Regions from separate parts of the Paenibacillus sp. Y301 genome, predicted to be linked through region 3. Evidence: riboswitches for the same ligand, from Rfam matches in the RefSeq annotation. Region 3 holds a riboswitch; each other region holds the start of a gene.
The links. Region 3 has a riboswitch for cyclic di-AMP ahead of AC1D69_RS22875 (resuscitation-promoting factor). Riboswitches for the same ligand answer to the same signal wherever they lie in the genome.
Positions count from the first base shown of each region.

Region 1: it holds a riboswitch for cyclic di-AMP, as region 3 does, so the genes downstream of both, AC1D69_RS16345 (3D domain-containing protein) here and AC1D69_RS22875 (resuscitation-promoting factor) in region 3, are expected to answer to the same signal.
Region 2: it holds a riboswitch for cyclic di-AMP, as region 3 does, so the genes downstream of both, AC1D69_RS02040 (APC family permease) here and AC1D69_RS22875 (resuscitation-promoting factor) in region 3, are expected to answer to the same signal.

Region 1 is NZ_JCAIUL010000009.1:83,709-91,275, reverse strand. Features, by position in the region: partial or broken gene AC1D69_RS16365 (transposase) at 145-327, shown strand; gene AC1D69_RS16360 (M20 family metallopeptidase) at 491-1,663, opposite strand; gene AC1D69_RS16355 (ABC transporter substrate-binding protein/permease) at 1,887-3,356, shown strand; gene AC1D69_RS16350 (amino acid ABC transporter ATP-binding protein) at 3,343-4,065, shown strand; cyclic di-AMP (ydaO/yuaA leader) riboswitch at 4,230-4,405, shown strand; gene AC1D69_RS16345 (3D domain-containing protein) at 4,417-5,061, shown strand; gene AC1D69_RS16340 (YveK family protein) at 5,305-6,063, shown strand; gene AC1D69_RS16335 (CpsD/CapB family tyrosine-protein kinase) at 6,011-6,718, shown strand; gene AC1D69_RS16330 (oligosaccharide flippase family protein) at 6,725-7,567, shown strand, end outside.
Region 2 is NZ_JCAIUL010000001.1:409,499-417,065, reverse strand. Features, by position in the region: gene AC1D69_RS02045 (RNA polymerase sigma factor) at 1-488, opposite strand, end outside; gene AC1D69_RS02040 (APC family permease) at 696-2,513, opposite strand; cyclic di-AMP (ydaO/yuaA leader) riboswitch at 2,639-2,803, opposite strand; gene sigF (RNA polymerase sporulation sigma factor SigF) at 2,979-3,734, opposite strand; gene spoIIAB (anti-sigma F factor) at 3,746-4,207, opposite strand; gene spoIIAA (anti-sigma F factor antagonist) at 4,204-4,557, opposite strand; gene AC1D69_RS02020 (D-alanyl-D-alanine carboxypeptidase family protein) at 4,650-5,819, opposite strand; gene AC1D69_RS02015 (purine-nucleoside phosphorylase) at 6,054-6,878, opposite strand; gene deoB (phosphopentomutase) at 6,897-7,567, opposite strand, start outside.
Region 3 is NZ_JCAIUL010000020.1:43,397-50,963, reverse strand. Features, by position in the region: gene AC1D69_RS22885 (HD domain-containing protein) at 1-960, shown strand, start outside; gene AC1D69_RS22880 (TatD family hydrolase) at 1,002-1,772, shown strand; cyclic di-AMP (ydaO/yuaA leader) riboswitch at 1,974-2,191, shown strand; gene AC1D69_RS22875 (resuscitation-promoting factor) at 2,464-3,630, shown strand; gene rnmV (ribonuclease M5) at 3,751-4,293, shown strand; gene rsmA (16S rRNA (adenine(1518)-N(6)/adenine(1519)-N(6))-dimethyltransferase RsmA) at 4,298-5,182, shown strand; gene yabG (sporulation peptidase YabG) at 5,271-6,167, shown strand; gene veg (biofilm formation stimulator Veg) at 6,432-6,707, shown strand; gene AC1D69_RS22850 (small, acid-soluble spore protein, alpha/beta type) at 6,870-7,052, shown strand; gene ispE (4-(cytidine 5'-diphospho)-2-C-methyl-D-erythritol kinase) at 7,274-7,567, shown strand, end outside.

The sequences.
Region 1 (7,567 bases), on a different contig from region 3:
ACGAAATCGTTCCGTCCTCTGCGCTAATTTAAGCACATTCTTTAACTTTTCAAACGAAAACAACAAATGAAATCGTCCTTTTTGTTTAAATGGAAGTACCATTAACAATTCACACGGGAGTGGATTTCTTTATACATTCAATATAGTTATCATCCCAAAATGCTCACGAAGGTTATTGTTTAGGGATACACTCAGCGTATTTATTTTTCTCGTCTACTAGATAAAACCTCCATTGATGTGGTTGGCGGGACAAAAACGCCCAGATTTCCGGACCCCAGCAATCGCTTTTATTCAAAGCGAATGAAGGATGTGCTTGAAACGGTATTTTACTGTTGTGCTTCAGGTTCTGGTAATGCTGTAACAAGCAAAGCCAAATAGCAGCTCAAGGATAAAACGCCTTGAGCTGCTATTTTGTGTGTATAGTATTTTTTTGATAAGTTGGCTACCTCATCAAAAGATTTTCAATTTACGGTTTACCCTAAAAATTTAACTATTGTTGTCTTTGTTGGAACTCCGATTGAATCTGTGCAAGTAACTCTGGCTGGGTGATAACGTCATATGCTGTTCCTGCTAATGCCTTCGCAGCTAGAATCATGCCATCTAATGCCAGATCTTCCATAGCAAGATCACGGAATTCTGGCGTATGAAGCATGTGTTTCTCATTAATAATCTTAATATAAGGATGAATAGATGGACAGCATAAGGATACATTACCTAAATCCATGGAGCCGTGATCATCACCTGTTTGGATGTCCTCTTGGTTAATTCCCAATGCTACTAGGTTGGACGTAAATGTATCAGACAGGTGCTCGTTTGTAATCATTTCATCATAGGATGTTTCATAATTTGAAATGTTTACACGACAGCCTGTTTGTAGTGCCGCACCCTGTGCTATTTGTTGCACGCGATCTGTTAAGATGTTCAGTTCTTTACGTGTAGCTGCACGAACGTAGAATTGAGCAGAAGCATAGTCTGGAATGATGTTAGCAGCTTGTCCTCCATGATTAATAATCCCGTGTATACGTACACTGCTTTTCACTTGTTGTCGGAAAGCGTTAACCCCATTAAAAGTTTGAATGACTGCATCAAGGGCATTTACTCCTTCATGTGGACTCGCTGCAGCATGGGATGACTTACCATAAAATTCAAATTGTATAGCATCCATAGCAAGAGATTGTCCTGATTTCTCGAATGCATAAAAAGGATGAGTCATCAACGCCACATCACAATTGTCAAAAAGCCCAGCAGCAGCCATTGGAACTTTTGCACCACGTGTTTCTTCCGCTGGAGTACCAAATACACGAATGGTTCCTCCAATAGTATCAATCACGGATTTAAGACCAACAGCAGCTCCTAGACTCATCATACAGATCAGATGATGACCGCAAGCATGTCCAAGTCCTTGTAGTGCATCATATTCACATAACAAGGCTATGGTAGGACCAGGCTTATTAGATGAATAGGTACCGATGAATGCTGTTTCAATACCGAGTATCGGAGCCTCAACGGTGAATCCGTGATAGGTAAGTTCTTCTTTCAATCGAGCAGAGGCCAGTAATTCTTCATTTCCGAGTTCCGGATTTGCACCGATATATAATGAAATTTCTTTGAAGCGCGAAGCAAATTGATCTATTGTGTTGGAAATCGTGCTTTTAGTACTCATTAGGGCAACTCCTCTGTGTGTATGAAGATTTAACAATGCTCTATATTATAACATGAATTTTTTTGTAGAGTCTATGCATCAGAATTGTATGATTTTGTATCAAAATGTTAGGAAAACCTTGGTTGCCAATGGAATGTCATTGCATAATCATGCATTTTGACTTATGATGGTTTATGTTCTGTATAAATATTATAAGTGTAAAAAAGTAAGGGGAGAAAGAAAGTTGAAGAAAATAACTCGTATGATTGTTTTTCTACTAAGCACTATCATCTTGATAACAGCGGGTTTTCACACGACACAAATGGTTAGCGCCGAAGAGGGAACAGCTAAAAAGTTGGTTCTGGGCACAAGCGCTGAGTTTGCACCGTATGAATTCCACAAAACAATAGATGGGCAAGACCAAATTGTTGGTTTCGATATATCTATAGCTAAACGGATTGCAGAAGATATGGGAGCCGAGTTAGTTATTGAGGATATGGCATTTGATAGCCTACTATCTGCGCTACAGAGCGGTAGAGTAGACTTTGTTATCTCAGGAATGACACCAACAGAAGAACGTCGTAGAAGCATCGATTTCTCTGATAACTATTATAAAGCGCAACAGGTTATGATCGTTAGAGCAGAAGATAAAGATAAATATCCAACCATGAAGGATTTTGAGAACGAGAAAATTAGTGTCCAAAAGGGTTCCATTCAAGAAGGAATTGGCCAAAGCATTCCAGGTGCACAACTGACTTCTTTGGATAAAATCCCAGATATCATATTACAGCTTCAGACGAAACGTGTTAATGCTGTTATTGTAGAAGACACGGTAGCTCAAGGTTATCTTGACTCAGAGATGGTTCTATCCGAAGCTGTCCCAGATAATTCTGAGTCCCAAGCAGCCATTGGTATTAAGAAGGGGAATGTTGAGCTTCTGAATGCCGTTAATGAATCGCTTGCTCGCATGAAGAGTGAAGGTGCTATTGATGAAATGGTTAAAGAAGCAAGTCTATTAGCAGCAGGTAACGCGGATCTGAAAGAGGATTCAGGAAATATTTTTACTACGGCTTGGGAATATCGTAGCTACTATGCAAAAGGGATCGGATATACCCTCTTATTATCCGCACTAGGAGTATTATTTGGTTTCATTATTGGATTATTCATTTCTTTATTACGGATGACAAATATTCGAATTGTGAAGTGGTTAGGAACAGCATATGTAGAGATATTGCGTGGTACTCCTATGCTTGTGCAGCTCATGATCATCCATTACGGACTAGCTTTAACGTTAGGGATTAACTTTTCACCGCTACAGTCCGGTATTATCACATTATCCATCAATAGTTCTGCTTATCTAGCTGAGATATTTAGAGCAGGGATTCAAGGTGTGGATCGAGGACAGATGGAAGCTGCTCGGTCACTTGGAATGCGACGTGGAACGGCGATGCGTCATATTATTTTGCCTCAAGCATTTAAAGCTGTTCTTCCAGCGATCGGTAACGAATTCATTACCATTATTAAAGAATCATCGATCATCTCGGTTATTGGGATGGTAGATATTATGTACCAAGCAGGTGTAGTTAAGAACATAACGTATCAAGGTCTTAGCCCATTCATTATTGCTGCGGCCATTTATTTTGTACTGACATTTACTTTATCTAAGATTCTGAATCGCGTTGAAAGGAAGTTGAGTGCTAGTGATAACCGTTAAAGATCTTCATAAATCATATGGAAAAGTAGACATTCTCAAGGGGATCGATTTGTTCGTCAATAAAGGTGAAGTCGTCGTTGTCATTGGTCCTTCTGGTTCTGGTAAAAGTACCTTACTTCGTTGTCTAAATCTACTTGAGCAACCGACATCTGGTGAGATTCTGTTCGAAGGGGAGTCTATTACGGCTCCGAATCATGATATCAATGCAACGCGTGAAAAAATGGGAATGGTGTTCCAGAACTTTAACCTTTTTCCACATAAAACCGTGGGCCAAAATATTACGATAGCCCCACTTACGGTTAAAAAGCAGTCTGCAGCTGAAGCTGATCTCATTTCTGAGAACCTTTTGCAAACCGTCGGCTTGTCGGACAAAAAGGATGTATACCCTAATCAACTATCAGGTGGACAGAAACAGCGTATAGCGATTGCACGCGCACTGGCGATGCAACCTCACGTCATGTTGTTTGATGAGCCAACTTCGGCACTAGATCCTGAAATGGTAGGCGAGGTTCTCGAAGTTATGAAGAAACTTGCCTTCGAAGGCATGACGATGGTCATTGTGACCCATGAAATGGGATTCGCACGTGAAGTTGGGGATCGGATTCTATTCATAGACGAAGGTCGCATTTCGGAGCAGGGTTCACCTGAAGAGGTATTTGGTAATCCTAAGAACATACGTACCAAGGAATTTCTTAGTAAAGTATTGTAAAGTAGACTTGAACTAAACTCATGAATTAAAGTGTAATTAAGCAGGCGTAAAAGTGACATATTAGTCATTATTACGTCTGTTTTTTTGTGCGAAAAAGTCGCGATTCTCTGTTGTTAAAGTACTGTTGTCAATTATTACATATTTTCTGGTTACAAAATTGTGATATATTTGTTGAGCCAAAACTTTCAAAGAGAAAGTGTGGGGGATGTAATAGGCGTGTACAAGAACAACGGGTAACCGTTCTTCGCACCTTGGGGTGAATCGCACAAGTTCGTGTGCGTAGGGTTGACTCCCAATCCGAATCCGACAGCTAACTTCGCAGGCATTAAAAACAAGGAGGAACATAACACAATGAAATTCAGAAAAATGAAAATGATAGTAGCGGCGATGGGTGTCGCATTGGTCGTTCAAAATACACCGATTCATGCTGATGCTGTACATATCACCAAAGACGGAGATACGTTCTACAAACTATCTCAACAATATGGTGTAAATCTTGATAAGTTGATCAATGCCAATCCGAATGTGAAAGCAAACAATATCCATGTTGGAATGAAATTAAACATACCAACGGTGCAGAACACAGCATCCGCTGCTCCTGTGAAATCGGCAGATTCTAACCTAGTCGTATCTTCAGATCAGAAAGTAGTAGAAGCTTGGGGTAAAACCTTTAGCTATAGTAAAACAGTTCAGGTCAAAGCTACAGCATACTCAGCTGCTGCAAGTGAAAATGGGAAATGGGGAGCCGTTGATTATTTCGGAAATCCTCTTAAACTAGGTACGATTGCAGTAGATCCTAATGTTATTCCTATGGGAACGAAAGTATTAGTTACTGGACATAATCATAGTAATCTTCCTAACGATGCCTTTATTGCTACAGCAACCGACGCAGGTTCTGCTATCAAGGGTAATCGAATTGATATATTTATTCCTGGAAGCCAGAAAAGCGTAAGTTCATTCGGGTTTCAACAAATTAAATTGTATGTAATTAAATAGAATGTTTTAGAGATTAAGATAAGAAAGAGACCGAGAACCAGAAATATGGGTTCTCGGTCTTTTTTTTTATCTGGATTACTAACATGGTAAAAGGGAGATAGAGTTATCCTTTCACTAGTATAATCCGAAAAATTTAAATTTTTCATCATGCTTTGGACATATGTTGGGAGAAAGAGAATATGAATATACAATCATATTTTTATAGAGGATAGAAATACATTAACTAGTTAGGAGAAATAATCGATGGAGTTCGAACTAGGGAGCATTTTGAAACTAGTGAAACGTAGGTTGCTGTTTATCATTGTGTTGTGTATTACTGCGATGGGACTCGCCAGTTTCGTCAGCTATTATGTGTTGAAACCGAAATACGAGGCAACAGCGTCTATTCTTATTCAGGGGGACAGGCAAGAGAAAGCAATTAATGACATCATGGCAGGACAAAAGCTGGTAACAACTTACGGGGAGATCATCCGAAGCAGTAGGATAGCGGAAGAAGTCGTTAGAAGGCTCGAATTAAAGATGACACCGGAAAAACTGCTCGAACATGTCAAGACAAGAACCAATAGTGAGTCACTGTTAACAACCGTTATTGTGACGGACTCGAACGCACAACAGGCAACGGATATCGCGAATGGTTTCGGGGAGGCATTCAACGGGAATATACAATCCATTATGGGGGTAGAGAATGTTGTACTTCTCGACCGGGCGAAGGTTCCTACCGAGGCTATATCGCCTAAGCCACTATTCAATTTGGTGGTCGCATTTGGACTAGCGCTGATTGCCGGGATCGCCATTTCTATTTTAAAGGAATTGATGGATAAGACCGTGAACAGCGCCAAAGACATTCAGCTTGATCTGCAACTTCCTCTTCTAGGTACGGTGGGTAAATTGAAGTTACGTAAACGGCGGGTACGGACGAAAGCTAAATCAGTTGAAGGAGTTATTAGACATGAAGAAGAGAGTGCCAAAGCTATATTGCCTGGAACAACCGAAATCAGCTAATGCATCTATTTTTCGAACTATTCGATCCAATATTCGCTATACCCGAGTAGGTGGAGAAATTCGGTCGTTATTAGTCACAAGCTCTCTTCCAGAGGAAGGGAAGTCGACATTGGCCATGAACCTAGCTATATCGATGGCAGAGACCGGTAGGTCTGTGTTACTGATGGATGGGGACCTGCGTACGCCAACCGTACATAAGGCATTTGATCTTCCCAATTCGGTTGGGTTGAGCAGCATTCTGGTTGATCAAACTCGGCTGGAAGATTGCATTCATTCTATAAAATATTCAAGGGGACTTTCTGTGCTGACTTCTGGGCCTATCTCACCAGATCCGGCTGAATTACTGGGCTCCGAGGGGATGAAGGATTTATTTGCGGAGCTGAGCGAGCGGTGGGATACAATCGTCATCGACTCTTCATCTGTGCTAATCCCATTCTCGGATGCACTGACTTTGGCCAGGATGGCTGAGGGGGTACTGCTTGTTGTGAAATCTGGAAAAGTGTTGCTGAAGCACACGAGTTCTGCCAAACAGTTGCTTGAGCAACAAGGGGCTCATGTACTAGGAGCAGTGCTGAATCAGAGGAAAAGTAGTAGACGTGAGAAGATCCGAAGTGAGGATTTTGCCGATTGGGCTTCATCTTCAGGAATGGTGTGACGTATCATGTCATTTGCCTCTCTTCGTTATTTATTCGGAAACATCACTTACGCAGGATCTCAGTTCATCATTGTGATACTACTCAATAAATTCGGATCACCAGAAATCGTTGGGCAATATTCGCTTGGACTTGCGGTTACTGCGCCGATCTTCATGTTGTCTCATCTACATCTTCGATCAGTCTTGATCGTGGACACATCTGGGAAATACGTCTTTGGAGACTTTATTGGCCTTCGGTTAATAACGACCGTAGTTGCATTCATATTTATAGCAGCCTTTATCATCGTAAGTGGCTTTGACTGGAACACGGTACTTGTTATTTTCCTCATCAGCTTGTATAGAATCGTTGAATCCGTCAGTGATATCTTGTTAGGTATCATTCAAAAGCAAGAGAGGCTGGATCAAATCTCGATCTCAAGAGCTGCTAAAGGATTGTCTTCCATACTTATCTTCACATTCGTATTCATCCCTACACAGAGTCTCAATCTAGCTTTAATAGTTATGATCATCGGATGGCTGGCTATAACGATTGGATATGATGCTCGCAAAGCAAGAGCGCTTACAGCCCTTATTCCAATTTTCAATAAAAGTAGTCTGTGGCAGTTGTTGATCGTCAGTTCGCCGCTTGGTGTTGTGTTGGCGTTGATGTCGCTTAATACGAATATTCCACTATACGCGATTTCTTACTTTAAAGGGGAATACGACTTAGGTATATACGCTTCGCTCTCCTACATGATCGTGGCATGCAATGTGGTAGTTACGGCATTGGGAGAAGCCATCACACCACGTCTCGCACGATGGCATGCTGCTGGGATGCATCGGGAATTTATTTCTTTACTCCGTCGAATG
Region 2 (7,567 bases), on a different contig from region 3:
TTTACTTGGGCAGCAGTTATGCTTTGTAAAAGCTTCAGACCCCGATTCAATCTAGACTTCACTGTACCTTCAGGAACGTTAATTACGGCAGAAATCTCCGGTACCGTCAATTCGTTCACATAACGTAGCGTAAATACCATCCGTACCTTATTAGGGAGCATGCTGTATAACTTATAGAACTCCACTTTGGTTTCTCGTTGATCATAACTCTCTTCTACTGGATTGGATAAGAAGGGACGTGAGCGTAAATACGCACTCAATTCTTTAGCCCAGCCATTCTTGCGTCTTCTGAGTACACTACTACACTCATTAGAGGCGATCCTCAACAGCCACGGTTTGATCTCTCTTACTTGCGATCTGTCCGTTAGTATCGCTTTGACAAATACCTCCTGACACATGTCCTCAGCATCTGAACGGTTATGCATCATGTAATAACAGAGACTGTATACCTGTTCCTTGTATGTCTCGAATAGTTCGCGGTCGTTCATTTCCGAAATACACATCCCTCATAATCTTCTCGACTATATGACGTTTAACAACCAATAATCGTTCATTATACATTACAACTCGTTATAGGCTGTCTATGAGCAACTTCTTGTCCTCATTTTTGTGCAGCCAATATATTAGTAGATATGCAAAAAGGAGGTGCCCCTAGCTAGGTCAATAGCCAATGGGACAACCTCCTGTAAATGAATCTATTTATTTAAATGATACGGGACCGTTGTAATCACAATATCCTTCTGATTAACCAAAAAAGTACGAATCAGCAAACTTGATTGATTGTGTAATATATTTTGCCACCAATGCTTGGTAATAAACTGCGGAATCACAATTGTAATATGATCGGTTGCCGCTGTTTTCCATTCAACTGTTTCTATAAACCGAAGAAGGGGTTTAATCACACTTCTATACCGTGAACGCAGAACAATTAACCGTACACCTGGATTCCATTCGGCCCATTTCTGTTCCATCTTGTGAATCTCTTCTTCATCGAAGCCAATATATACTGCAACGACATTGTCCGATAAAGAACGCGCATAACTGATAGAATTAAGTACGACACGCGTAACGCCAGAGACGGGAACCAAAAATGTGCTACCTTTGATAACCGGTTTATCCACATCAAGCCGAATACGTAGTTGATCTGCTATATTCATATAATGCCGATGGATTCGTTTGAAGAGAAGCATAACTAACGGTAGGAATATGAACACCATCCATATATGCGAGAATTTGGTGAAAATAAAAATAAGCGTGATCGATAACGTTGTAATCATACCCACCGTATTTACAATAAAGCGATGTATCCATCCAGAGGGCTTCTTTTTAAGCCAATGAATCATCATCCCCAGTTGAGAAAGTGTAAACGGAATAAATACGCCAACCGCATATAACGGAATCAAACTTCCTGTATCACCATGGAAAGCCGCTACAAGTACAGAAGCCATAACGCCAAGAATAATAATCCCATTTGAGAACCCCAGACGATCCCCACGAACCATAAACATATGAGGCATGAACTTATCCTTAGCTAACATAAATGAGAGTAGTGGAAACGCAGAATATGCCGTATTCGCAGCAAGGAAGAGAATAACTGCTGTAATCCCTTGTATTCCGTAATACAGAACACCACGACCAAATACGGATTGTGAAATCTGCGATACAACTGTCGCTTTAAGATCAGGGGTTATACCATACCAGTACGCCAACAGACTTATTCCGGTAAACATCGCTGCCAGAATAACGCCCATCATTACCAACGTCTTAGCTGCATTCTTCTCAGCGGGTTGTTTGAAATTCGGAATGGCATTGGATACCGCTTCGACCCCGGTTAGTGCCGAACACCCTGAACTGAAGGCTTTTAAAAGTATAAATAAACTTATATTAGATACCGCCGAACCTAGTTCCGGAATCGCAGCATGAACATTGCCTGTTGCATACTTAATCACACCAGAAATTATTAGAACAAATATCGAAATGACAAACAAGTATACGGGAAAAGCTATAAATGAAGCTGCCTCTGTAACACCTCGTAAATTTATAAGCGTTAGAATTAATATGACCGAAATAGCAATAACGACGCTATAATCATGAAGATATGGAAACGCTGATGTAAGGGCATCCGTTCCAGCCGATGCACTTACTGCTACGGTAAGAATATAGTCGACAAGTAATGATCCACCTGCCATGAGTCCCATAGGAACACCCAAGTTTTCTTTTGCGACAATATATGCTCCTCCACCCATAGGGTAAGCAAATATGGTCTGTCTGTAAGAAAAAATAAGAATAGCTAAAAGTCCTAGTACAGCTAATGAAATTGGAATGGAGTACCATGCAGCGGAGAAACCAGCCACCATTAGTACGATTAGAATCTGTTCCGTACCATAAGCAACGGATGACAAAGCATCTGATGACAGAACAGCTAGTGCTTTAAATTTACTTAATTTCTCATGATCAAGTTCATTTGATTTCATGGGACGTCCGATCAGGACACGTTTAACCTTGCTAACCATCTTAAAGACCCCTTCATAAGCAACTTGTAACATCTATGTTGTACGCTACTTTAGGGAAGGTTAGCTTTGCGGTTTTTGTACACACATAATACCCTTACAGAAGAATTCCGTAAAGTTAAAAGTATGATCAAACCCACCAAAGCTTACGAGGTTAGCTGTCGGATTCGGACTGTGGAATAGCCCTACATATCAAACTTATTTTAGTCTGATTACGATTCACCCCATTGGTATATTTCCAATGTTTTGGTTCCCCCGCTTTTCCTTTTCAGAAAATTCAGCGCTCGAACAAATCCTATTACGAGAGCTAATTATAATCCGCTCGAACCAAACTGTATATATGAAATCATATGAAAATTAATGAAATTTTTGTGAATTATTTCGAAATATTTCTTTTCTTATTTTTTTCAATAAAATCAAAAAAACCTGAGACAACTATCTCAGGTTTCTTGATCATTACATGGTTGGCTATTGAGCAATCTGGTCACGGATGAGCTGAAGGATCTTCTTCTCCAATCGAGATACCTGCACTTGGGAGATTCCCAGTCTACCAGCGACCTCAGACTGTGTCTGATCTCGATAATAACGTAGGTAGACGATGAGCTTCTCTCGTTCAGATAGTCCCTCTATTGCCTCATTAAGTGCCAGTTTATCAAACCATTTATCTTGAGATTCATCTGCAATCTGATCCATTAAGGTAATGGGATCTCCATCATTCTCGTAGACAGTCTCATGAATTGAAGTTGGAGGCTTGTTAGCTTCCTGTGCAAATACAACTTCTTCTGGTGTAACTCCAAGATCGTCTGCTACTTCTTTAATCGTCGGCAGTCGATTTAATACCTTTGAGAGCTCGTCCTTCTTTTTACGAACCTTATTCGCCATTTCTTTCAGAGAACGGCTCACTTTAATAGTTCCGTCATCACGTAAGAAACGTTGGATTTCTCCAATAATCATAGGAACGGCATAGGTAGAGAATTTAACGTCATAACTCAGATCAAATTTATCAACGGATTTCAAAAGTCCGATACACCCAATTTGAAATAAGTCCTCCGGCTCATATCCGCGGTTCATAAACCGCTGTACTACCGACCAGACGAGACGAATGTTACAGTTCACCAGTGTATCCCGGGCAACATTATCCCCCGATTGACTAAGTGCAATAAGGCGTTTGACTTCCGAATCTTCCAAGTAGGTTTGCGAAGCTTTCTTAACATCAGCATCCATACGTCCAACCCCTAATTATATAAAGCTTTCTTGGATTCAATCCTCTTCTTCATCCTAATCGACGTGCCAAATCCGGATTCACTAGAGACTTCAAATTCATCCATGAAATTCTCCATAATGGTAAATCCCATTCCTGATCTTTCTAACTCAGGCTTAGAAGTATATAGTGGTTGCTTAGCAAGATCTAGATCTTCTATGCCTTGTCCACGATCTTCCACCGTTATTGTCACTGTGTCCCCTTTGATCTCAGCTGTAATGGTCACGATTCCTGTAGTATCAGAATCATATCCATGAATGATACAGTTGGTTACTGCTTCCGATACGACTGTCTTCAAATCACTAAGCTCGTCCATTGTAGGATCAAGTTGTGATATAAATGCGGCGACGGTAACTCGAGCAAATGATTCATTCTCCGACTTGGCAGCAAACTGCAACGTCATGAAATTATGAGCTAGAGTCTGTTCTTCACTCATGACACAACCTCCAGACTTGAGAGCGCATGGCTCTCGCTTTCATAGATAGGCATAATCTTGAACATTCCCGACATCTCCAGCAAACGATACACGGGTGGAGTGACATCACATACAGCCATCTTGCCACCCTTGCTCTTAATCAACTTATACCTTCCAAGAATAACGCCTATACCTGAACTATCCATAAACTGCAGATCTTTCAGACTTAGAACAATATGATCGGTCTGCTTACTATGAATCGCTTCATCTAGCTTCATACGAACATGATCTGCAGTATGATGATCAAGTTCTCCTGTGAAACGGACGATGAGTACTTGACGGTGATGTTCCATTTCCATTTGAAGATTCATATTTTCCTCACTCTCCTCCCTGTCATAAACAAAGAGTTCTAGAAGTGAAAATCATATTCCTGCATCACGACAAAACTAGAAGAAAACTGCTATCAATCTACAAAAAATAATTTTGCTGTCGTACGCTTGAACATCGTCCACCAACCAGCTTTATCAACTTTCGTTGGAGCCTTTAATTCAAACTTCTTAATGACCTGATCTCCTTGATATACCACGAGATTTCCAAGTACCTGACCTTGCTCAATCGGAGCTCTTAATTCAGGTTCAATCTGTAGTTCATGTTTAATATTCGAGGTGTTTCCGACTTTCTTCATCAGAACACTATATTGTTGACCTGCAACAAGTTGCAGCTCTTTACTCTTTCCTTTGTTAATCTCCACTTTTCCAATGACATCACCCTGTTTATAGATGGTATGTTTCGTATATTGAGAGAACATGTAATCGAACATCTTAGATACTTCGCTATTCCGCGTCTTCGTATTAGGTTCACCCAACACAACAGATATAGCTCTTAGATCTCCACGTACAGCGGTGGCGGCTAAGCAGAACTTAGCTTCTGACGTATAACCCGTCTTCAATCCATCTGCTCCCGTATAGAATCTCACTAGTTTATTCGTATTTACTAACCAGAATGGACTCTTTGAATCTTTACGTAAGTAGTCCTGGTAAGCACCCGTATATTTAGTGACACTTTTATGTTTCAGTAGCTCACGGCTAATGACCGCAATATCATAAGCTGATGAATAGTGGTTCTCTGCTGGAAGCCCATTACAATTGGCGAAATGAGTATCTTTTAGACCAAGCTCTGCAGCGCGATTATTCATCATACCTACAAAGGCTTCTTCTGAGCCTGCAATATGTTCCGCCATGGCTACGGATGCATCGTTACCAGATGCCATAGCTATGCCCTTAAGCATCTCATCTACAGACATCTCCTCACCAGGTTCAAGAAATATTTGCGACCCGCCCATGGAAGCGGCATACTCGCTAGTACGAACTTTGTCTGTTAGTTTAAGCTTTCCTGAATCCAACGCCTCTAGTGTTAGTAACATCGTCATGATTTTCGTGATACTAGCAGGTGGAAGCTTGTCATGACTATTCTTTTCATAAATAATCGTACCGGTGTCCGCATCCATAAGTACAGCTGACATAGCGCTCGCAGCAAGATCTGGTTCAATCGCCTTCTTTTCTTCAGCTGCATACCCATACGCTGGAAAACTAAGTGATACGAGACATAACACGGTTGTAACGATCAGTAACATTTTTTTCAAATTAGTCCCCTCCTGACGTGAGATTAGTAATTACAAGACTTATATATCGTTGTAATAACGTACCTTCCATTCAGTGTCGTCAGGTTAAGAGTAAAATATTCCATTCACATCCTATTTTGATATGAAATATTTTAAAGACAGCAGAAATCCACAGGAAATATTCCTGTGGATTGATATTTTAACCATTTAGTTTCGCAAAAAACTCTCATAGGAGGGCCCTATGAATTACATTTGTGGAATAATGTCCAATACTAATCCTAGAAACTTCTCACGTACACGTTCGGTAGTCTCCATGACTTCATCATGAGATAACGGTTGATCAAGAATACCTGCTGCCATGTTGCTAATGCAAGAGATTCCTAGTACTTCCATTCCAGAATGACGTGCAACGATAACCTCAGACACGGTAGACATCCCTACTGCATCAGCACCTAGTACACGTAACATAACAATTTCTGCGGGTGTCTCATAAGTAGGACCTAGAAGTCCAGCATAGACACCTTTCTTCACTTTGAAACCTCTTGCCTTCGCTGTTTTCTTAGCTATTGTGCGTAGACGAAGACTATAAGCTTCAGACATATCCGGGAAACGTACGCCAAGTGCCGCATCATTTGGTCCAATTAGTGGATTCGTACCCTGCATATTCAAATGATCAGATATAATCATCAAATCCCCAGGTTCGAACTCTGTGTTCACTCCACCAGCTGCATTCGTTACGAGTAGACTCTTCACACCTAACTCTTTCATCACTCGTACAGGAAAAGCAGTAACTTCTGGTCCATAACCTTCATACATATGGAACCGACCCTTCATCATGACAACCGGACGACCTTTAATCGTTCCTAATAACAGCTCCCCTTCATGTCCCTCTACAGTAGACACTGGAAAGTGTGGGATATCCTGATAAGGAATTGATACGCCATCCTCAATCAGATTTGCCAACACGCCAAGCCCAGAACCAAGAATAAGTCCAATCTCAGGTTTAATACTACTTTTACTAGAAATATATTGTGCAGCCTCTTGAATCATTGCTTGATTAATATTACTCATTCATCAACACTCCCTATTTTATATTAATTCATGTAAAAAGCTTGTACCATACTTAGGAGCTTGTGCTCCATAATTATCTGCTATTGTTGCACCTACATCGGAGAAGGTTCCGCGAATACCTAGACTTGATGTGTCCTTCAGACGAGGACTATAGACTAACAAAGGTACGTACTCCCGAGTGTGATCTGTTCCACTATGAATAGGGTCATTCCCGTGGTCTGCAGAAATAATCAATAGATCATCCTCCGTTAATTGTGAGATCAATTCTGGTAGTGCTTGATCAAATACTTCAAGGGCATGTCCATACCCCTCAGGGTCACGACGATGTCCATACAAGGAATCGAAATCAACTAGATTAACAAATAAGAAGCCATTGAAATCGTTAGATAATTGGTCAATGGTCACTTGAATCCCATGTTCATTACTTTTGGTTGGATAGGATTCCGTTATACCTTCACCTGTAAAAATATCATGTATCTTCCCTACGGAAATAACGTCCTTACCTGTAGCTTGTACAGCATTCATCACCGTTGCTTCTGGAGGCTTCACAGCATAATCATGGCGATTCGGCGTACGAACAAATTTTCCAGGTTCCCCCACATAAGGACGAGCAATAACTCTACCTACTGAGAACTCTGGTGCCATCGTTAATTTCCGGGCAATTTTACAAGCTTCATATAGTTCGTCTA
Region 3 (7,567 bases):
ATAGAAGAAGCCTTCGATATGAATCATGAGGATTGGACATGTCGCATCGTTCTAGGTGATACAGAAATAAATAATATTCTATTTGAGGTAGATCCTGAGTTACCGACAAAGGTTGCTTCAGTCATTGCAAAAACTTATGATAAACCCATTGTAGTAAATCTCATATCTAGTCCACTTGATGCTGACCGAATGGATTATCTGCTTCGTGACGCATACTATACTGGAGTAAATTACGGTACGATTGATATCGATCGGATTATCAGAATGCTGAGACCCCATCATGAACGAATCGTGGTGAAGGAATCTGGAATGCATGCTGTTGAAGATTATCTTATGTCAAGATACCAAATGTACTGGCAAGTGTATTTTCATCCCGTGACAAGAAGTTCAGAAATTGTATTACGTTTAATCATTCGACGTGCAAAAGAATTATATAATAATGGATATAAATTTGAGTTTATGATGAAGCCATTGATATACTTATTTGAAGATAAATTGAATGTTGAGCAATATTTGAAATTAGATGAGGCTCTCATTCTGACTGTATTTATGCAGTGGGTGACGGAGCAGGATCCTATACTAAGTGAGCTCTGTGAACGATTCATGCATCGTAGACTGTATAAATATGTAGAATTAGATTCGGATAATAATGACATGATTCAAGAGATTCGACAGGCATTTATACAAGCAGGTTTAGATCCGAATTATGACTTTGTTATTGATTTCCCAAGTGATCTTCCCTACGATATATTTCATCCTAGTGATGGAGTGAGTCAGAAACATATTTTATTGTTGGATCGACAAGAAAAATTAAAAGAAATTTCTGAAGTGTCAGAAATTGTAAGATCTATTAGTGGTCTACATCGCGGTAAATGTCACCTATATTATCCTGAACAGAAGTTGAAGGCGGCTTTATCGCTATTTTCTCCTTCTATTGCCCATATTTTTGAAGATTATTGATAAAAGGCTTGCGTTTGTCCAGATTAAGAGGGGGTTATACCATGATGTTGTTCGACACACATACTCATCTTGACGCACCGCAATTCGACGAGGACCGCGAAGAGGTTATTGCACGTGCAGTTAAAAATGGCGTAGGTAAAATGATAAATGTTGGCTTTAATCGGGAGACAATCCCGACGACAATGGCACTAGCTGAGAAATATGATTTTATCTATGCTGCTGTAGGATGGCATCCACAAGATGCCATTACGATGAAAGAAGGGGATCTGGAATGGATCGCGTCCCTGTGTAAACATGAGAAAGTTGTAGCCATTGGTGAAATTGGACTTGATTATTATTGGGATACCTCACCTAAAGATATTCAACAACAAGTACTACGCCAGCAAATTGGACTTGCTCGTGAGATTAACATGCCTATTGTCATTCATAATAGAGATGCACATGAAGATGTGGTAAGAATTTTACGAGAGGAAAAAGCACACGAGGTTGGTGGGGTGATGCACTCCTACTCAGGCAGTTGGGAAACGGCAAAAATGTGTCTTGATATGGGATTTCATTTATCATTTGGTGGGCCCATCACATTTAAAAATGCGAAGCAACCAAAAGAGGTATTAGCCCAGGTTCCAATGGATCGATTATTGATCGAAACAGACTCCCCATATCTTACTCCCCATCCTTATCGTGGGAAGAGAAATGAGTCTGCTCATGTTAGGTTAGTGGCAGAAGCGGCTGCTCAGATTAAAGGGGTTGACATTGAAGAATTAGCCCAAATAACTACCCAAAATGCACTGTCACTATTTGGGATTTGTTAAAAACGAGAGGAAATGTAGCAAAAGAGGAAGAATAAGCGACTAATACTTGTTTTATGATGATATAAAGCGATAATATTACAATATTTTAACTATTTATTCGTATTTTTGTGGTTGATTAGTGCTTTACAACTTGCATGAAAACACGATATTATCTTTTCAGTGATAAGAGTAGATCGTTTTTTGATTGCTTATTATTTTCCTGAACCAGTCTCGCTAAATCTCCAATTGTGTGGAGAACGGGGGAACCAATACGAGCAGAAAAACTGATGAAATATCAGGTGGATGACGTATTTGATTTCTTTTATTGGATCTTTGGGGTGAATTCAAGGGCATCCGCCATGAGCGGTAGACCTAAGATCGGGCGGCTCTCTTTCGTCCAAACCCGACAGCTAACCTCGTAAGCGTTATGAAGAGAGGCAACCTCGTGTATGCAAATTCCGTCTATTCATGATCGGGAAGCCACGAAAGAGTTCCTCTAACTCTTTCTTATGGCTTCTTTTATTTTTGAATAAAGACAATATTGTCATCATACTCTTGTTTAACAGGGGGTGACAATCATCACGAGCAGACTGGTACAGGATGCAGGATACACTTGTGGTTAAGTATCCTGTAAAAATTTAAAATAGTCACGTCAATCGCAGATTACATATATGGTTACATAGACGGCGAGGCTATGAAGGAGGATCGGAAAGTGGGCATTTTGAATGAAGAAACCCATGATTCATCATCATCCAGCATGACTTACGCAACGCGTTGGAAGCATGAATATGTACGTAATATTTCTGTTGTAGCTATTGTTTTAATTGCAATTACCCTGATGGCTCTTTTATTAATCAGCATTCAAACGCGTAAACAAGTATATGTGTCGGTAGACGGTCAGGTTAAAGCCATTGAGACAAATCATACGTTGTTGCGAGAAATGCTTGAGGAAGAAGCCATCATACTAGGACCCAAAGATAAGGTGTCCATGGCATTGAACGGTACAATTAAAGATGGGGATAAGGTTCAAATTCAACGGGCAAGTAAAATTAATGTTACCGTTGATGGTAAATCCCATCCCATACTTACAACGCAGGGTTCGGTGAAAGAGGCTATTCGGGAAATGGGTGTTTCTCTCAACGAATCGGATAAGGTATTTCCTGCACTGACAACTAAAGTTACCAATCAATTGGATATCAAGGTTGTCCGGATTAACAAACAGATTGTAGATCGCGTAGAGGAAGTCCCCTTTCAGGTGATCAAGACTTCAGACCCTACGATTCTAAAAGGAAATGTTAAGGTGGTTCAAAATGGACAGCCAGGTGCCATTGTCCATCATGTCGAGAAGATATTTCAAGATGGTCAGTTTGTCTCGATGAAGGTAGTTGGTAAAGAAGTGCGGAGTACCAGGCAAGATAAGGTTATTGCTGTAGGTACAAAGGTAGAAGCACCTAAGCCAGTCGTAATAGCATCCCCAAAAGTAGTTAAGAAAGAAACCAGCAAGAAGAGCCCTGTTACAAAGGTGAGTCAGAATAACAAGACTAGTAAGGCTGGAGTCGATTTCACATATAAGAAAGTCCTTAAGAATGTTTCTATGACTGCCTATTCTTCTGAAGAACCAGGAATAGGTACGAAGACAGCTTCGGGTACACGCGTTACAGAAGGGCGCACCATTGCGGTTGACCCTAAAGTTATCCCTATTGGGTGGTGGGTGTATATTGAAGGTATTGGCTTCCGTCGTGCAGAAGATACAGGCGGCGCTATAAAAGGGAACAAAATTGACGTGTATTATGATTCCTTACAGAATGCACGTAATTTCGGAAGAAAGTCCGGAAAAACGGTATATGTGATTGGACCGATCAAGCCGGAATTGAACTAAACACGTTTTACAATGGTGTTATAATGCTATACTATTAGGGTCATATGGATGTCATGTTAAAGAAGAGGATAACTCCTCTTCTTTTTGTTGTTATACTGGATTTTGAAGGGAAGAATCATCATGATTAAAGAAATCATTGTCGTGGAAGGTCGCGATGATACTACGGCCATTAAGAGGGCTGTAGAAGCGGACACAATCGAAACAGGCGGTTCAGCAATTAATGCACGTACGATACGGCGTATTGCCCTAGCACAAGAACGTAGAGGTGTTATTATATTTACCGATCCTGATCACGCCGGTGAGCGGATTCGCAAAATTATTGCATCTCGTGTGCAGGGATGTAAGCATGCGTTCATTCCCGAGGTTGATGCCACGCGTAAAGGTGATATTGGTGTAGAGAATGCATCGCCAGAAGCGATCCGTCATGCATTAGCACGGGTTCATACGTCCTATGAAGGGGTGGAGAGCCTGATAGACCTGGAGGACCTTGTACAAGCAGGTCTGATGGTGCACCCTGATGCAGCTGCTCGTAGAATGGCTATGGGTAACATTCTTGGAATTGGGTATTGTAACGGCAAGCAGTTCCTGAAGCGTCTCGCTATATTTCAAATTACGCGTGATGAATTCGTGAGTGCCCTCGCCCAAATTGAAGAGGGAGGTTAAGAATATGAATGAGTTAGACAATATTGCTACACCAAGGCGAACGAAGGATATCATCAGACGTCATGGTTTTTCTTTTAAGAAGAGTCTAGGTCAGAACTTTCTGATTGATCAGAATATTTTAGACAAAATTGTGGATGCAGCTGAGTTGGATCCCACAAAAGGGGCTCTAGAGATTGGCCCAGGGATCGGTGCACTTACTGAGAGGTTGGCACAAACAGCAGGTACGGTAACAGCAGTGGAGATTGACAGACGTCTTATTCCAATATTAGAAGAAGTGTTGGAGCCTTATGAACATGTTCAGGTAGAACAAGCGGATGTACTCGAAGTAGACTTGCCTGATTTGTTTGAGCGGAACTTTAAAGATGTATCTAAGGTCAGCGTAGTAGCTAATCTACCCTATTACGTTACGACACCTATCTTGATGAAACTTCTGGAAGGTAAACTCCCACTTGAGCATATTGTTGTCATGATTCAAAAAGAAGTTGCTATACGCATGGCAGCCTCACCAGGAAGCAAGGATTACGGTAGCCTTAGCATTGCTGTTCAATATTATAGTGAACCAAAGTTGATCTGTACTGTGCCGAACACTGTGTTTATACCCCAACCGAATGTGGATTCTGCCGTCATTCGTCTTACGGTTCGGGAACACCCACCGGTGGATGCAAAGGATGAACTGCATTTCTTTGATGTGGTACATTCATCATTTGCCCAGCGTCGGAAAACTATTTCTAATAACCTGAAGAGCCGATTCTCTCCAACAGGAGGGCGCGAACGTATTGATTCCTTGTTGATCCAAGCAGGTATCGAGCCTTCCCGTCGTGGTGAAACACTCAGTCTTCAGGAATTTGCAACGCTTAGTAATATATTGCTTGAGGCTGGTATTGTATAAGGAATTTAACAAGTTTCAGTGATAAATATGCCGAAAACATGAACCAATAGGGGTGACTGCCCATACCATGGGGTAGGGGTGATGTCTGATGAATTTGGGAGATTTGGTGGTCCGTCAATCGTATGGCGGTGATATTGCATTTCGTATTGAAGATATACAGCAGGATTATGCCATCCTGAAGGGGACGGATTTCCGACTGTTGGCGGATTCCCCCATTAGAGACTTGTTGAAGGTTCCCTATGCACCCGTGAGCGAGAAAACGCAACGTGCCCAAGTGAAGGCGAATGAGTCTTTATCGTCTCTTCAACGCCACCGTGAAGAACAATCTGCTCGAAATCTTTCTCAGACGGGTGGAGATTGGGGCCAAACGAAGGAACCTACCTTCTTCGAAGTACCTGGTAAAGTTCTACATTTGGATGGTGATCCAAATTATCTAAAAAAAAGCCTTCAGGCCTATGAACAACTTCGTGTCCCGGCGGAAGGACACTATGTCAGAGAATCAGGTATGGCGGATGCCCTATATAGACTCCTACCAAAGGTCCAACCAGATATTTTGGTCATTACGGGCCATGATGGCGTATTGAAATATAGGAGAAATCAGGATCTCTATAGTCTGAACAGTTACAAAAATTCACAAAATTTCGTAAATGCTATTCAAGTAGCGCGTCAGTACGATCGCCATTTAGATTCGCTTACGATTATTGCAGGCGCTTGTCAGTCCCACTTTGAAGCATTACTCCAGTCAGGAGCGAACTTTGCTAGTTCACCAGCACGTATTCTAATTCATGCTCTGGACCCAGTGTACGTAGCTGCAAAAGCCTCATTCACGTCGATTAAAGAGATTATCAATATGAATGATGTCCTAGGAAATACGATTAGTGGTACTGAAGGTGTAGGCGGGATTGAATCCCGGGGAAGCTATCGTATAGGTCTACCACGCTTGTATGATCTATCTACGCTTAAAGTAACGCCAGCAGCAATTTAGTCTTTTCAGAACTCTGTTGAAATTAAATAACGACGTACTACACGGTTTAAGACATACAGTAGTTGTCAAAAAAAGAAATAAACCCCGAACAGTCTCCTTAAATTTGGGGTTTATTTGCTGAATTTAGGCGGTTTTTGCAAGTGTTTGTAGGTTCAAAAAAAATTCGTTGACAAGATAATTTTAGTGCTGATATAATTAATGTTTTAAGTTGACAACCTACGAATTATCCGTTATAATGGACAAGGAAAGAGGTGGTCGTTAGACATGGCTAAAAACGCACTGTTAGATATCAAGCACAGTCTCGATGCTCATGTAGGTCAAAAAATTATGTTACGAGCTAATGGTGGTCGAAGAAAGACTGTTGAGCGAACTGGTGTTTTGGAAGAAACGTACCCTTCTGTTTTTATTGTGAAACTAGATCAAGAACAACAAACTTTTAAACGTGTTTCATACAGTTACGCAGATATTCTTACTGCTTCGGTAGAAGTTACAATTTGCGAGGATAACAGTGAAATGCAGCTTGAGTATATTAAAGCGTAAATTTATTTATAAAGATGAGGCAGTCCTCTTGGAGGATTGCCTTTTTGTTATATTTTGAATTAGAAGAGGTATGTGATCTGCAAAAGGGCTGATGAATGAGAAGTGATCACCCGCGTTATACTAACAGCGACATTTATTTCAATTCATTGAGGGGGATTATACGTGAGCCGTAAAAGACGTAGTGTAATGTCAGATGAACTCAAAAATGAACTTGCAAAGGATTTAGGATTCTATGATACTGTCCAGAAAGATGGATGGGGAGGCATTAGAGCGAAGGATGCAGGAAATATGGTCAAAAGAGCAATTGAATTAGCGGAAAAAGCAGCAGCTAGAAATCCAGATTAGTCAATTTTAAAGCGGAGGTCATCCCCTAGAGGGTTGACCTTCGCTTTTTATATTTCTGAATGATGATACAAAAATCCTGAAAAAGGGATAAACTATTTGAATCTTGGTTAAAGAAAGGTATGATCATCATAATTCAGCATAATCGTAAATGACTTGAATGAGACAGTTTGGTATAATGTGTGAAGTTATTATGAGCGAAAAGGTAAGGGTGGGTGAACGCCTTGAAGATTTATGAGAAAGCACCAGCTAAAATCAATCTAATGCTGGATGTATTACATAAGCGTCCTGATGGTTATCATGAAGTAGAGATGGTAATGACGATGGTTGATTTAGCAGACCGTTTAGAAATGGTGGAATTACCTAGGGATACAATTATTATATCGAGCCAAGCGGGATATATTCCGCTGGATGAGAAGAATCTCGCCTTCCAAGCTGCGAGATTAATTAAGGATCGTTATGATGTAAGAAAAGGCGTTCATATTCATTTAGACAAGAAGATTCCTGTGGCTGCAGGT